4 regions of the Arthrobacter sp. MYb224 genome follow, and region 3 is predicted to be linked to each of the others. Evidence: riboswitches for the same ligand, from Rfam matches in the RefSeq annotation. Region 3 holds a riboswitch; each other region holds the start of a gene.

Region 1 (3,187 bases), on a different contig from region 3:
CGGCGACGATCACCGCGCCGCCGAGCACATCCGAGTGTCCCCCGATGTACTTGGTGGTGGAGTGGACCACCGCGTGGGCCCCGAAGTCCAAAGGCCGCTGCAGGTAGGGAGTGGCGAAGGTGTTGTCCACCACCAGCAGGGCGCCGTGCTCGCGGGCGATGTCCGCCCAGCCGGCAAGATCGGCGATGCCCAGCAGCGGGTTGGAGGGAGTCTCCACCCAAAGCAGCGCGGTGTTCGGGCGCACCGCTGCGCGCACCGAGTCCAGGTTGGTGATATCCACCGCGGAAGAGGTGATGCCCCATTTGCTGTGCAATTTGGAGATCAGCCGGTTGGTGCCGCCGTAGCCGTCGGCGCCCAGGATGATGTGGTCGCCCGGTTCGAGGACCGCACGCAGCAGCGCGTCTTCGGCGGCGATGCCCGAGGCGAAGGCGAACCCCGCGGCTCCGCCTTCCAGGGCGGTGAGCTGCGCTTCGAAGCCATCGCGGGTCGGGTTCGAGCCGCGGGAGTATTCGTGCCCGGAGCGCAAGACGTTGATTCCGTCCTGGATGAACGTGCTGGTTTGGTAGATCGGTGGGACCACGGCTCCGGTGTGCGGGTCTTTATGCTGGCCGGCGTGGACGGCGAGGGTGTTGAAGCCGCTCATGATGCTCCTTGGGTTTGCGGGGCCAGGGCCCGGTTTAGTGCGCTGTCCAGCGCTTGGGTGAGGTCGGCGAGCAGATCGGCGGGGTCTTCAAGCCCCACCGAAAGGCGCAGGGTGGAGGTGTTCAGGCCCGCGGCGAGAAGTTGCTCCGCGGAGAGCCGGCAGTGCGTCATGGTGGCCGGGTGGGCGACCATGGTGCGGGTATCGCCCACATTTGCGGCCAGGGAAATCAGCTGCAGCCCGTCGATCACCGGGGACACCAGCGAGGGGTGGGCCAGTTCGATGGCCAGCACGCAACCGGTGCCCTTGGGCGTGAGCTTTTTGGCCAGCTCGTGGCTCGGGTGGGCCGGCAGCGAAGGGTGGTGGATGGCCGCAATGCCCGGGTGATCTGCAAGTTCCTGGATCAGGGTGCTCACGCTGCGCTGCACGTGTGCGGCACGTACCGGCAAGGTTTCGATGCCGGTCAGAATGCCTTGGGCGCTGGCCGGGGCCAAGGCCGGCCCCAGGTCGTGCAGGAATTTGGAGCGGACCAGCATGGCGTAGGCGGCCGATCCGTGGCGTTCAAGCAGCGAGGCATTGTTCAGCCGCACTCGCGGGGCGGCGATTTGCGGCCAGCGGGTGGAATCCGAGAAATCGAACTTCCCCGAATCCACGACCACGCCGCCGAGCACCGAGCCGTGTCCGGCTAGCCCCTTGGTGGCCGAGTGCACCACAATGTCGGCGCCAAAATCCAGCGGGCGAATATTCAGCGGGGTGGCCAGCGTATTGTCGACGACCACCGGAATGTTGTGCTCGTGCCCGATCGCCGAGATGGCGGGCAGGTCCGCCACGGTGCACAGCGGGTTGGAGACGGACTCCAGGAAGAACGCCCGGGTGTCTTCTTCGATGGCCCCGGCCCAAGCTGCGGGGTCGGCCTGGTCGACAAAGCTGACCCGGATGCCGAAGTCGGCAAAGGTGTCGGTGAACAGGTCCACGGTGCCGCCGTACAGCGAGGAGGAAACCACGATGTGCTTAGGACCCTGGGTCAGGGCAAGCAGCGAGAGTGCAACGGCCGACTGCCCCGAGGCGGTGGCTACCGCTTGGGCTCCGCCTTCAAGGGCGGCCACCCGCTGTTCCAGGATGGCCACGGTGGGGTTGCCGGTGCGTGAATAGGTGAAGCCGGACTGGCGCAACGCGAATTTTTCGATCGCTTCTGCGTGCGATTCGAACTGGTACGCTGCGCAATTGTGCAGTGGCGGCAGCATCGGGCGGAAATCTCCGCTCGGACGATACCCTGCATGGACCGCGTCGGTTCCTTGGCGTTGGCTCATAGCTCCTTCTCGTTTCTGATCCACGAGAGAGTGCACCGAACACCCGGCGACATACCGCCCCTCGGCCGACCTGAGGCCACAACGGTACGAAGCATGGCGCCTTATGGCACGTTCGGAACTGCTCCATCGTTCCTGGCATTAGCACCTTTCGGTTTCCCGATGGTTGCTGCGACGTCTACGAGCCAGATCTCTCGGTCGCTCTTGATGGGTTGTTGTTCTTCCATGGTTGGACATCGGCATCCGGCGGCGCAAACGACGCCCACGCCCGCGCTTCATACAGGGGCACCTAGCTTCACATCCCGCGCCAGTCCCGTAATGGGGCCCGGCCCGCAGTCCCTTTGTGACGCGCGGCAACCGCCAGAATCCTTGAAGAGCCAGGGTTTTGCGCAACTATTATGTCGCCGGCGGTCCGCCAAATGACACGGTGTTACGTCTTGGGGGCCGGGGATTCAGTCCAGGACCTCAACTCCGAAGCTTGAGACGACCGAGCGCACCTCGTCCAGATAGCGCCGCGCTTGCTCGGTCAGCGGAATCGCTGCATGGTCGATCCAGCCGATCTCGATGCGCTCATCGACATCCAGCGGGATGGCGACGATGGACGGGTCCAGCTCGTCGCTGATGATGCCCGTGGAGATGGTGTACCCGCCCAGGCCGATCATCAGGTTGAAGATGGTCGCGCGGTCCGAAACCTGGATTTCGCGCTTGCTGGAGCTGGTGGAGAGCACTTCCTCGGCGAAGTAGAACGAGTTGTTCGCACCCTGGTCGAAGGTCAAGCGCGGCAGGTCTTCGAGGTCCTCGAGCGTCACCCGCGCCCGGGAGGCCAGCGGGTTGCTGCGCGAAATGAAGATGTGCGGATCGGCGAGGAACAGGGGGTGGAATACGAGCCGGGACTCGCGCAGCAGCTTGTCGATGACCTTCCGGTTGAAGTCGTTGCGATAGAGGATGCCGATGTCGCTGCGCAGGGTGCGCACGTCCTCGATGATCTGTTCGGTGCGGGTCTCGCGCAGCGAGAATTGATATTCCTCGGCCCCGCTGGCCTGAACCATCCTGACAAAGGCATCCACCGAGAAGGAATAGTGCTGCGTGGAGACGCCGAGCAGGCGACGGACCGAGGGACGCCCGAGGTAGCGATGCTCAAGCAGCTCCACCTGCTCCAGAACCTGCCGGGCATAACCAAGGAATTCTGCTCCCTCGGCGGTGAGCGTCACTCCCCTGGCCGAGCGGACCAGCAAGGTGC
Region 2 (3,187 bases), on a different contig from region 3:
ATTTCCATCATGGACATATTCGGCGAATCGTCGATGAACAGCGGAGCTTCGTTCAAGCGACCCATCGTGGTCGCAATCTTCGTCCATTGTGCGTCTTCCACCGAACCCTTGCGCAGATCCTGCAGCTGGATGGATGCTTCTGCCGAGAGCAGGCGCATCGCAATTTCGTTGCGGCCCATTTCCAGCGAGAAGAAGACGGTGGCCATATTGTTCTTAATTGCCGCGGAACGGGCGAAGTCCAGGGCGAAGGTCGACTTACCCACTGCGGGGCGGGCGGCGATGATGATCATCTGACCACCCTTCAACCCCTGGGTCAGTTCGTCGAATTCGTAGAACCCGGTTGGCACGCCGGTAATTCCGTCGCCGGCGTTCGCCGCATTCTCGATCTCATCGACGGTTCCCTCGATGATGTCGCTCAGGCGCACGTAGTCTTCGCTGTTGCGGTTCTCGGCGACCTTGTACACCTCGGCCTGCGCCTCGTTGACGATCGCGTCAACCTCACCATCGGGCGAATAGCCCATCTGGACGATCCGGGTCCCGGCATCGACCAGTCGGCGCAATACGGCGCGTTCGCGCACGATTTCGGCGTAGTAGCCGGCGTTCGCGGCGGTGGGCACCTGCTGGATGAGGTTGTGCAGATAGGCGGCGCCACCCACGCGGGCGATCTCGCTGCGCTTGGTGAGCAGATCGGAGACCGTCACGGCATCGGCTGGTTCGCCTCGTCCGTAGAGATCGATGATTGCGTCAAAAATGGATTCATGGGCCGGGCGATAGAAATCTGTTCCGCGCAGCGCCTCGACCACGTCGGCGATCGCATCCTTCGACAGCATCATGCCGCCAAGAACCGACATTTCGGCAGGAATATCCTGCGGCGGGGTGCGACCCGCTTCCGAACCCTGACTCTCGTAGACCGGCTCCGCGCTCATAACTGACACTTCCATCCCCTATTGACCCTCTGGGAAATACCCTTGTGCCATGATGGCAACACTCAAGCATGTCACCGCCAACCGACGTTATCGTGTCGGCGGTACCTGTGGATATATCAGTCCCAAAGCCAACAGTAGGTCTCTTATCCATAGCCGCAAACTCTGTTATCCACAAGATCTGTGGATAATCCCCCTCTAGCTGTGGATGACCCTGTGTGCGACTTGGGGAGAAGCTTGTGGATTACCCCACTTAAGTTGTGCTAATGACTATCTGACTTGGAGTTTGTTGTTTGCACACCTGTGGATAGAAAGTTAATTTCTTTGTAGAGTCAACCTTCGCAAATGACGTTATCCACAGCATAACTCGCGGGATTCCGGTGTTTTCAACCTGCTTCATCGACTTATCAACGTACCATCCACAGAGGTGTGGATAGTTTTGTGGAAAGAATCTTCGTGAAGAACGCGGTAGTCACCGCTCCAAAAAGCTACTGAAACGTAACTTCGAGGCGAGTAATCCACAATTCGATGCAGAGCACCCCTCTGCGGTCATATGAACTTAACGCGCCCGCGCGGTCCAAGCTTGCCGGGCCAGTTAAACGACTGCGCGCCACTTGTCAGCGAAAATGACAGGTGGCGCGAAGCGAAGACAACTATTTAGACGAGTTCCGGGACTGGTAACGAGTGAAATCGTGAATCATGGAAAATCGACGGTGAATGCTCGGCGACCTTATGGCCATGGACCTGCAACAGGATGACCCAATGGTCTCCGGCCTCAACCTCACTGTAGATCGTCGTGTCGAGCCACAGCGTTGAGTCATGGATGAACAACGAGCCGTCGTCGCTGGTGTGGGTGTCCACACCGCGGAATCGATCTCCGCTCTTGGAAGCGATCTGCCTGCAGACCCCTTCATTGCGCTCGCTGAGCACCGAAACGCCGATTCGATTTGCGTCCCGCAGCTTCGGCCAAGTGTTCGAGGTTTTCTGCACGGCAAACATCACCAACGCCGGTTCCAAGGAAACCCCTACGGTGAATGAGGAGGCGACGATTCCCGTCTTTTCCCCGTTGACTTCGGCGCACAGAGTGGCAATTCCCGATGGGTGCTGGGCGAAAACCTTGCGCAGCGTCAGTGCGTCAAGTTCTTGATTCAAAGACATGCCTTGACTTCCTTTGCTTCATGCCCACCGGTACGGCGACGGTCGGCGGCAGGCTAAAGCAGCTTTGACTTGCTCTTACCCGCCGTCGAAGGTTTAACGCCTCGATGTGCGGTACTTGTATCGTGCGGTGTTGCGCGACACCGAATCTTCACCTGGAGCACCCCGCTACCGTATAGAGGGTTGCCGGCCAGCTAGCCAGGGCCTTTAGCTGACGCTCATGATTCTGATTAAAACGATATTGGCCTAAGCTCCCGCGCGTCAAACAAATTGCTTCGCAAATCGAAATATTCAACCCAAAATTCGATGAGCCACAAGTATTCGAGGGTCCATCGGAAATTTATTCAATCACAGGAGGGTTCGGATGCGGCTGCGCGGCCCGCTGATACCGCTCCCCTTCGGTGCGATACGAAGCGCCCAGCCTCTTGCATAGCGAACGGATCTTGCTAGCCTGAAACCATGCGGCCTCGAATAGCTGGTAATCCGAAGATCACGGTTTTCCTTGGAATTCTCGCCTGCGCCGCGATGCTCACCGGATGCGCCGCCGAAGCACCGCGTTCCCCCGGCGCCACGTCAAGCAGCAGGGCAGTCGATACCAAGTCGCCCGAACCGCGAAGGATCGCAGCCGAGCTAGCCGCCCCCTGGTCCATGGTCTTCGCCGAAAATACGCTGATCGTTTCAGAACGCGATTCGGGGCGGATCGTGGAAATAGATTCAGCGGGCAATGCCCGGCAAATCATCCGCTTGGACGACGTAGTTCATGGTGGCGAAGGCGGACTGCTTGGGCTGGCCTTTCAACAGCCCTACCTTTTCGCCTACTCCACCGCAGAAGACGGCAACCGCATCCAGCGATTCGAACTTTCCGGCGACAGCGGTGCGCTCGCGCTGAGTCATCCGCGGACGATCCTGTCCGAATTGCCATCGGCAGGAATTCACAACGGGGGGCGTCTAGCCATCGGACCGGATTCGATGCTCTACGCGACCGTGGGAGACGCTGGAAATGAATCCTCGGCTCAAGATCTGGAAAGTCTAGGCGGAAAGATCCTGCGGCTGACCATTCAGGGCGAGGTCCCCGGCGACAACCCCTTCCCCGGTTCGCCGGTATTCAG
Region 3 (3,187 bases):
GGCAAGATCCGGGTTCTTGAAGATGCTGCCAACGTGCGGCGCATCGCCATCGGGCAGGAATAGCTCGCTGGTGGAGCCGAAGGTCGCGAAGCGTTCCTTGTTATCCAGGGTCTGTTCGCGGAATGTTTCATCGACAACGAAGCCGCGTGAAGCTACCTGGGTGGCTGGGTGCAGAACTTTCTTCAGGCTTTGGGAACCCCAATTGTCCAGCGCGCGCTGCCAGGTGGCCAGGGTGCCGGGCACGCCGACCGCCACGCCGCTGGTCACCAGTTCGGGAGTGAAGTTGTAGGGCTCGCCGGTTTCCGGATCGATGAAGGCATCTTGGGGCATTGCTGCCGGTGCGGTCTCCCGGCCGTCGATGGTGCTGATTTTTCCGGTTTTCGCGTCGTAGTACATGAAGTAGCCGCCGCCGCCGATGCCCGCGCTATAAGGCTCGGTCACGCCCAGCGCGGCCGCCGTTGCGACCGCCGCATCAACCGCGTTGCCGCCTTTGCGCAGGATCTCGATTCCGGCGGCGGTCGCTTCCGGGTCTACGGAGGAGACTGCGCCGCCGCTGCCTTTGGCCGTAGGCGTTTTGTCGGTCGCCCTGGGATCGGCGCTGGCCGGAAGGGCGGTGAAAGTTCCCAGTCCCAGCGCCAGTGCCGCGGCGCTGGCGATAGCTCTCGTACTTGCTCGTGACATACTTTGATCTCCTGAAAAGGTGGGGATGAAGCAAGCGCCAATTTACGGGAGAAGCACCTGAGACTTAGGCTGTGACACGCGTCACCGCGCATGCTTGTCGCTCATTACGCTCAGGTGAAGACTTCACTAGCGTCGGATTCACCGCCGTCGCCTCAAGGGCTTCGGAGGGCATGCCGCCACCGCGGCAGCCAGCGATCCGGCCACCGAATACAGCAGCTTCGGTGGCCGGACTGCGTTTAGGCTAGGAGAATGAGCAATGAACCTACCTCCGAGCTGCCCCCGGTAGATCTCGCCGCCGCCGCGCAAATGTGGGCTGACTACCGAAACAGCTGTGCCACCGATCCGGGCGACTACGTGGTGGAATACTTCGGAGACAGCGCTGAGCTCGCCGAGGCACTGCTGCATCAGGTAACCCACGGGCAGAAACGTGCCACCTCAAGCCTTGAAAACGAGTACCTTGCCGAGAACGAACCGCTTCCGCGGGTCGGTTCGCACTGGATCGCCTGCGACGGCTCCGGGACACCGAAAATTATCCTGCGTACCAGCGAGGTGACGCTGAAATCATTCGACCAGGTGGATGCAGATTTTGCCTTTGCCGAGGGCGAGGATGACCGTAGTCTGGCCAGCTGGCGCCGGGAACACGAAAAGTTCTGGAAACGGACGCAGCAGGCAGATTTCGCCAAGCAGTGGGAACCGGCAATGACCGGCGTGCCCGGTGAGCGGATCGTGTGCGAACGCTTCGAAGTGGTCTGGCCGCGCAGCTAGCTTCCAGGCACCTAATTCATCTCCACCTTTCGGTTCTGGAAGCTTGCTTTGCGTTCAGGCCCAGGGGCGTCCTCGCACCCGCCGAGTTCTCCTGAGTCAAGATGCGAATTCAGCGTCGTCACGTGGCGACATATGACGGGTGAGTCGCGCATTTATGGCCGGTTTTCCGCCGATCTGCGCACCGAGGTCGACTTCATGACGCGTATATAACGTCATGGTTGTTCACGAAGCGGGCACGGGCACAGACTGAAACTGTTCGATTCACCTATCGAATGGTAACCATCCAGAGCGACCGAGAGACCTGGCTCAACGACGTCGCAGCAACCACCCTCACGGGGCCGGTGCTACAGCCAGGACCGATGGAGCAGTCTGAAACACCGGCTTTGTTCCCGAGATTCAGAGCCTGGCGAAAGCCAGCGGCATCCTGAATCCGTGGATCGTCGCTGTTTGAGACTCTGCGCGGTGCCAGCACCAAGGAGAACAAATGCAAACGACGTTATCTGGACGATCACATGATTGAGATTCGCCAGCTGCATAAGCACTACGAAACGGCCCAGGGCCGTGTGGAGGTCCTCAAGGGGATCGACCTGGACGTTCAATCGGGGACAATCACCGCGGTGGTTGGGCCCTCAGGCGCCGGGAAGTCCACCTTGTCCCATTGCATCTCGCTGTTGGAAAAGCCCAGCAGCGGTCAGATCCTGGTAGAAGGCAAGGACTTGTCGGTGCTCTCTGGCAAAGAACTATGCGCCGAACGTCGTGCCATCGGCACGATCTTCCAGAACTCGGCCCTTTTGCGCCGCATGACGGTAGCCGAAAACGTTGCGTTGCCGCTGCGAAACCTGGGAGTAGTCCACCACGAGATGGAAAACCGGGTCGCTGAACTCCTGAATCGCGTAGGTCTGGCGGATTGGGCAAATTCGTACCCCGGAGAACTTTCCGGTGGCCAACGCCAACGCGTGGGCATTGCCCGAGCGCTGGCGCTGCGTCCGCGTCTGCTGCTCTCCGATGAAGCAACCTCGGGGCTCGACCCGGAATCCACCACGCAGGTGCTGGAACTGCTTGATTCCCTGCGCACCGACTTGGGCTTGGCGATTATCTTGATCACCCACGAGATGGATGTGGTGCGCCATATCGCCGACCGCGTCGCGCAACTCGATGGCGGTCGAATCGCCGAGTACGGCGAACTTCGAGGCCTGGTAGCGGATCCGGGATCGGTGACCGGTTCAAAGCTTCTGCCATTGCGCCCCGATCTGGTGCCCGCCGGCTACGACTTCACGCTGACCGTGGCCTACCAGGCGGCAAATGTGGACCCAGCCTGGATATCCCGGCTGGGAACCGAACATGGCGCGCGGGTCGCGCTGCTCGGTGGCTCCGTGGAAGCACACCACGAGGGAACGCTGGGCCGCGTTGAAATCGGTCTCGCGGGCATTGCCGCAGAACGAGCTATTGCCGTCTTGGCTGGATGGGGATTGCGCGCCACGCCACGATCCCAGCAGCTCCTCGCGAGTGTGGCCGACCGCGCGGAACGCATCGAGGTGGCGGTATGAGAATCCCAACCGAAAGCGCAGCGGTCGGTACCGACACCCCATGGAACGAACTGCCCGCCCTGATGCTTCCTGCCTATGGACAGACCTGGGCAATGGTCGGCATCGTGATGGTCTTGGTGATCATTTTTGGCGGCATCATGGGTTTGGCGCTGTTCAACACCGACCGGCAGGGTCTCTTTCCGCACGACAAGAGC
Region 4 (3,187 bases), on a different contig from region 3:
GGCCGACAGGCGTTCCGCCTCGGTCAGCTGTGCATGGGTGGTCGAAGCGGGGTGAATCACCAGCGAGCGAACGTCGCCGATATTCGCCACATTCGAATGGAGTTCTAGGGCATCTACGAATGCCTTGCCCGCTTCGGCGCCGCCGGCAACGTCAAAGGCGATGACCGCCCCAACACCGTTTGGCGCATATTTCTGGCCACGCTCAAACCATGGCGAGGAAGGCAACCCGGCATAGGCGACCTGCTCGACTTGGTCATGGCCTTCAAGCCAGGCGGCGACTTCCTTGGCATTCTGCACGTGGCGTTCCACGCGGAGCGACAGGGTTTCCAGCCCTTGGGCAATCAAGAAGGCGTTGAAGGGTGCCACCGATGAGCCCAGGTCGCGCAGCAACTGCACGCGTGCCTTGAGGATGTAGGCGAGGTTTGCGCCGAGAATGCCGTTGACGCCCAGATCTCGGGCGAACACCAATCCGTTGTAGGACTCGTCCGGGGTGTTGAAATCAGGGAAGCGTTCCGGATCCTTGGCGAAGTCGAACTTCCCCGAATCCACGATGACGCCGGCAATGGCGGTGCCGTGCCCGCCGAGATACTTGGTAGCCGAGTGGATGACGATGTCCGCGCCCCACTCGATCGGACGGATCAGGTATGGGGTGGCCAAGGTGTTGTCCACCAGCAACGGAACACCGGCTTCGTGGGCAATCTCCGAGATTCCCTCGATGTCCAGGATGTCCTGACGCGGGTTGGAGACCACCTCGCCGAAGAACGCTTTGGTATTTGGCTGCACAGCCTCGCGCCACTGCGCCAGGTTATCCGGATCGGCCACGAAGGTGACCTGGATGCCGAGCTTGCGCAACGTGTGCTTGAACAGGTTCTGCGTTCCGCCATACAGGCTTGGGCTGGCAACGAGGTGGTCGCCGGCCTGGGCCAGGTTCAGGATGGCGAAGGTGGTGGCCGCCTGCCCGGAGGCGAGCAAAAGTGCGCCGACACCGCCTTCGAGGTCGGCAATGCGGTTTTCGACGGCTTCCTGGGTTGGATTTCCAATGCGAGTGTAGATCGGCTCCAGCTCCTGCAAGGCGAAGCGCGCGGCCGCGCTCTCTGCGCTGGGGAAGACGAACGAAGACGTCTGATAGATCGGCAAGGCACGCGCTCCGGTAACCGGGTCGGGCTGTTGTCCGGAGTGGATCTGACGCGTCTCAAATGACCAGTTGTTACTCATGGTTTCCTCCATATAGCTTGTTGACTATGGGGGTACACCACTAAAAAACACACCGACAGGAAGCTCCTCGTCGAGGTACTTTCCAGGGGGTAACCCGCGCTTGTCCTAGACACAGTTTGTGCCGAGGGCCAGGTCTTCACCCGGGGCACCCCACCGCGGAGGAGGGTTGCCGCCCAGTAAGCCGGGGCTTGTTACTGGGACTCATGACCTGACACAAGTCTGCCGGACAACCGAAGATCTTGGCAATATGAAGTGGCTCAAAGTGACGCAATCGGTCATATTGCACTTTTATAACGCAATTTATGCAGAGCGTTCGATCGCCAGTTCGCCAGTTAGGGTAGCCTAAGTCGAGACTTGAATCACATAGTGACATGATGGGCACATGATGAGGCTAGATCACGTTACGTACGCATGTGGCCCGGACGGGCTCATGCCAACCGCCGAAAGAATCTCCGAGGCTTTGGGCTTGGAATTCGTCAAGGGAGGCGTGCATCCGCGATTCGGAACTCGCAATGTAATTTTCCCGCTCAAGCATGACCAATACCTAGAAGTAGTTGAAGTTCTGAACCACCCCGCTAGCGACAAGGCACCGTTTGGGCAGGCGGTCCGTGCCCGTTCCGAGCTGGGCGGCGGATGGATGGGATGGTGTGTTTCAGTTGAGGATCTCTCAAGCGCAGAAGAGCGCCTGGGACGCAAATCGGTTCCGGGTAACCGCAAGTTCCCTGACGGCCGCGAACTCACCTGGCAGCAGATTGGCATCAAAGGTCTGATCGCGGACCCGCAGGTTCCATACTTGTTGCGCTGGGACGCCGGCACCGAAGACTTGCACCCTTCCCGTGCGCTGGATCCCGCTGGCCAGATCCAGAGCATTGCCATTGCCGGTTCACGCGACCGAGTCCTTGATTGGCTGGGGCAGCCAGAAAACGTGAATCTCGGTGCGGTGAGCATGGAGTATGAAGCACCCAACGGGACCCCGGGCATCTTGTCTGTAACTTTCGAAACCGATAACGGTACCGTGGTGCTGTAAGACAAGGTACGCACGAAGGTAGGTGGGGGCAATGGCGCCCCCACCTACTCTTCTTTAATGCCAGTTGTGCGCTCAAACTGGCAAGGCTCTGCTCTGCCTATAGCCGCTTGCCCAAAACCACAATGTCTTGGGTTTCGTAGCCTTGCTGCTCGTAGAATCGAATGACCTGCGAGTTCTCGGAGCGAACCATCAGCTGCACCTTGGGCACCGAACGTCGGCGCAACCAATCGGTGGCCGCGCCAACGATCTGTTGGCCCAGTCCTTGGCCCTGGCTCTCGGGACGGACCGCAACGTAGTACAGCCACCCGCGGTGACCATCAAAACCAACCATCGCGGAGGCAAGCAGCGCTCCGTCGCGGTGCCCCACAAGAATTGTGGATGACTCGTTGCGTAGCGCTTGTTCCGCATCGGCCCGCGGATCATTCCAAGGCCGGGTGAGTTCCACCCGTTGCCAGAGTGCGACCACCTCGGCAAGGCCATTCATCTGAAGCTCGCTAATCTGCATTTTCGCTCCCCTGCTAAAAGCACTTAGAAATTGGGCCATCATGAATCTGGAAAGTGCTCAGGCACCAATGCCGATGGCCGGGCCGATGAGCAAGAAGCCTACAAAACCAACGGCATCCAGCAGGAAATGCGCGATGACCAGGGGCATGACGCGACCGTATTTATGATAGAGCCAGCCAAAGACCACACCCATGGCGAAGTTGCCGATCATCGGTCCGGCCCCTTGGTACAGATGATAGCTTCCGCGCAGCAGGGCCGAACCGAGAATCAGCACCCAGGGTCCAAGATTGAGTCTCTTGCCGTAGCCGAAGAGGAAAGCCAACATCACGACTTCCTCCAGTACTGCATGGCGTACCGCTGAAAGGACCAGCACCGGCACACTCCACCAGTAGTCTGCGAGATTTGCCGTGGCCAGCGCTGTGGTGATGCCGAATGCCCGAC

Evidence for each region. A riboswitch is a leader RNA that binds a small molecule or an ion and turns the genes downstream of it on or off. The one in region 3 is predicted to bind S-adenosylmethionine.
Region 1: linked by a shared signal. The riboswitch ahead of CQ017_RS13665 (O-acetylhomoserine aminocarboxypropyltransferase/cysteine synthase family protein) and the one ahead of CQ017_RS09675 (methionine ABC transporter ATP-binding protein) in region 3 are both predicted to bind S-adenosylmethionine.
Region 2: linked by a shared signal. The riboswitch ahead of CQ017_RS12750 (flavin reductase family protein) and the one ahead of CQ017_RS09675 (methionine ABC transporter ATP-binding protein) in region 3 are both predicted to bind S-adenosylmethionine.
Region 4: linked by a shared signal. The riboswitch ahead of CQ017_RS11180 (bifunctional o-acetylhomoserine/o-acetylserine sulfhydrylase) and the one ahead of CQ017_RS09675 (methionine ABC transporter ATP-binding protein) in region 3 are both predicted to bind S-adenosylmethionine.

The regions. Positions count from the first base shown of each region.
Region 1 is NZ_PCPU01000007.1:36,438-39,624, forward strand. It holds gene CQ017_RS13660 (cystathionine gamma-synthase) at 1-643, opposite strand, end outside; gene CQ017_RS13665 (O-acetylhomoserine aminocarboxypropyltransferase/cysteine synthase family protein) at 640-1,950, opposite strand; SAM riboswitch class I at 2,071-2,161, opposite strand; gene CQ017_RS13670 (LysR family transcriptional regulator) at 2,400-3,187, opposite strand, start outside.
Region 2 is NZ_PCPU01000006.1:132,001-135,187, forward strand. It holds gene dnaB (replicative DNA helicase) at 1-926, opposite strand, end outside; gene CQ017_RS12750 (flavin reductase family protein) at 1,581-2,081, opposite strand; SAM riboswitch class IV at 2,188-2,304, opposite strand; gene CQ017_RS12755 (sorbosone dehydrogenase family protein) at 2,538-3,187, shown strand, end outside.
Region 3 is NZ_PCPU01000004.1:246,544-249,730, reverse strand. It holds gene ggt (gamma-glutamyltransferase) at 1-681, opposite strand, end outside; gene CQ017_RS09680 (ASCH domain-containing protein) at 931-1,446, shown strand; SAM riboswitch class I at 1,723-1,812, shown strand; gene CQ017_RS09675 (methionine ABC transporter ATP-binding protein) at 1,959-2,993, shown strand; gene CQ017_RS09670 (methionine ABC transporter permease) at 2,990-3,187, shown strand, end outside.
Region 4 is NZ_PCPU01000005.1:127,697-130,883, forward strand. It holds gene CQ017_RS11180 (bifunctional o-acetylhomoserine/o-acetylserine sulfhydrylase) at 1-1,215, opposite strand, end outside; SAM riboswitch class IV at 1,307-1,424, opposite strand; gene CQ017_RS11185 (VOC family protein) at 1,598-2,242, shown strand; gene CQ017_RS11190 (GNAT family acetyltransferase) at 2,340-2,747, opposite strand; gene CQ017_RS11195 (CPBP family intramembrane glutamic endopeptidase) at 2,805-3,187, opposite strand, start outside.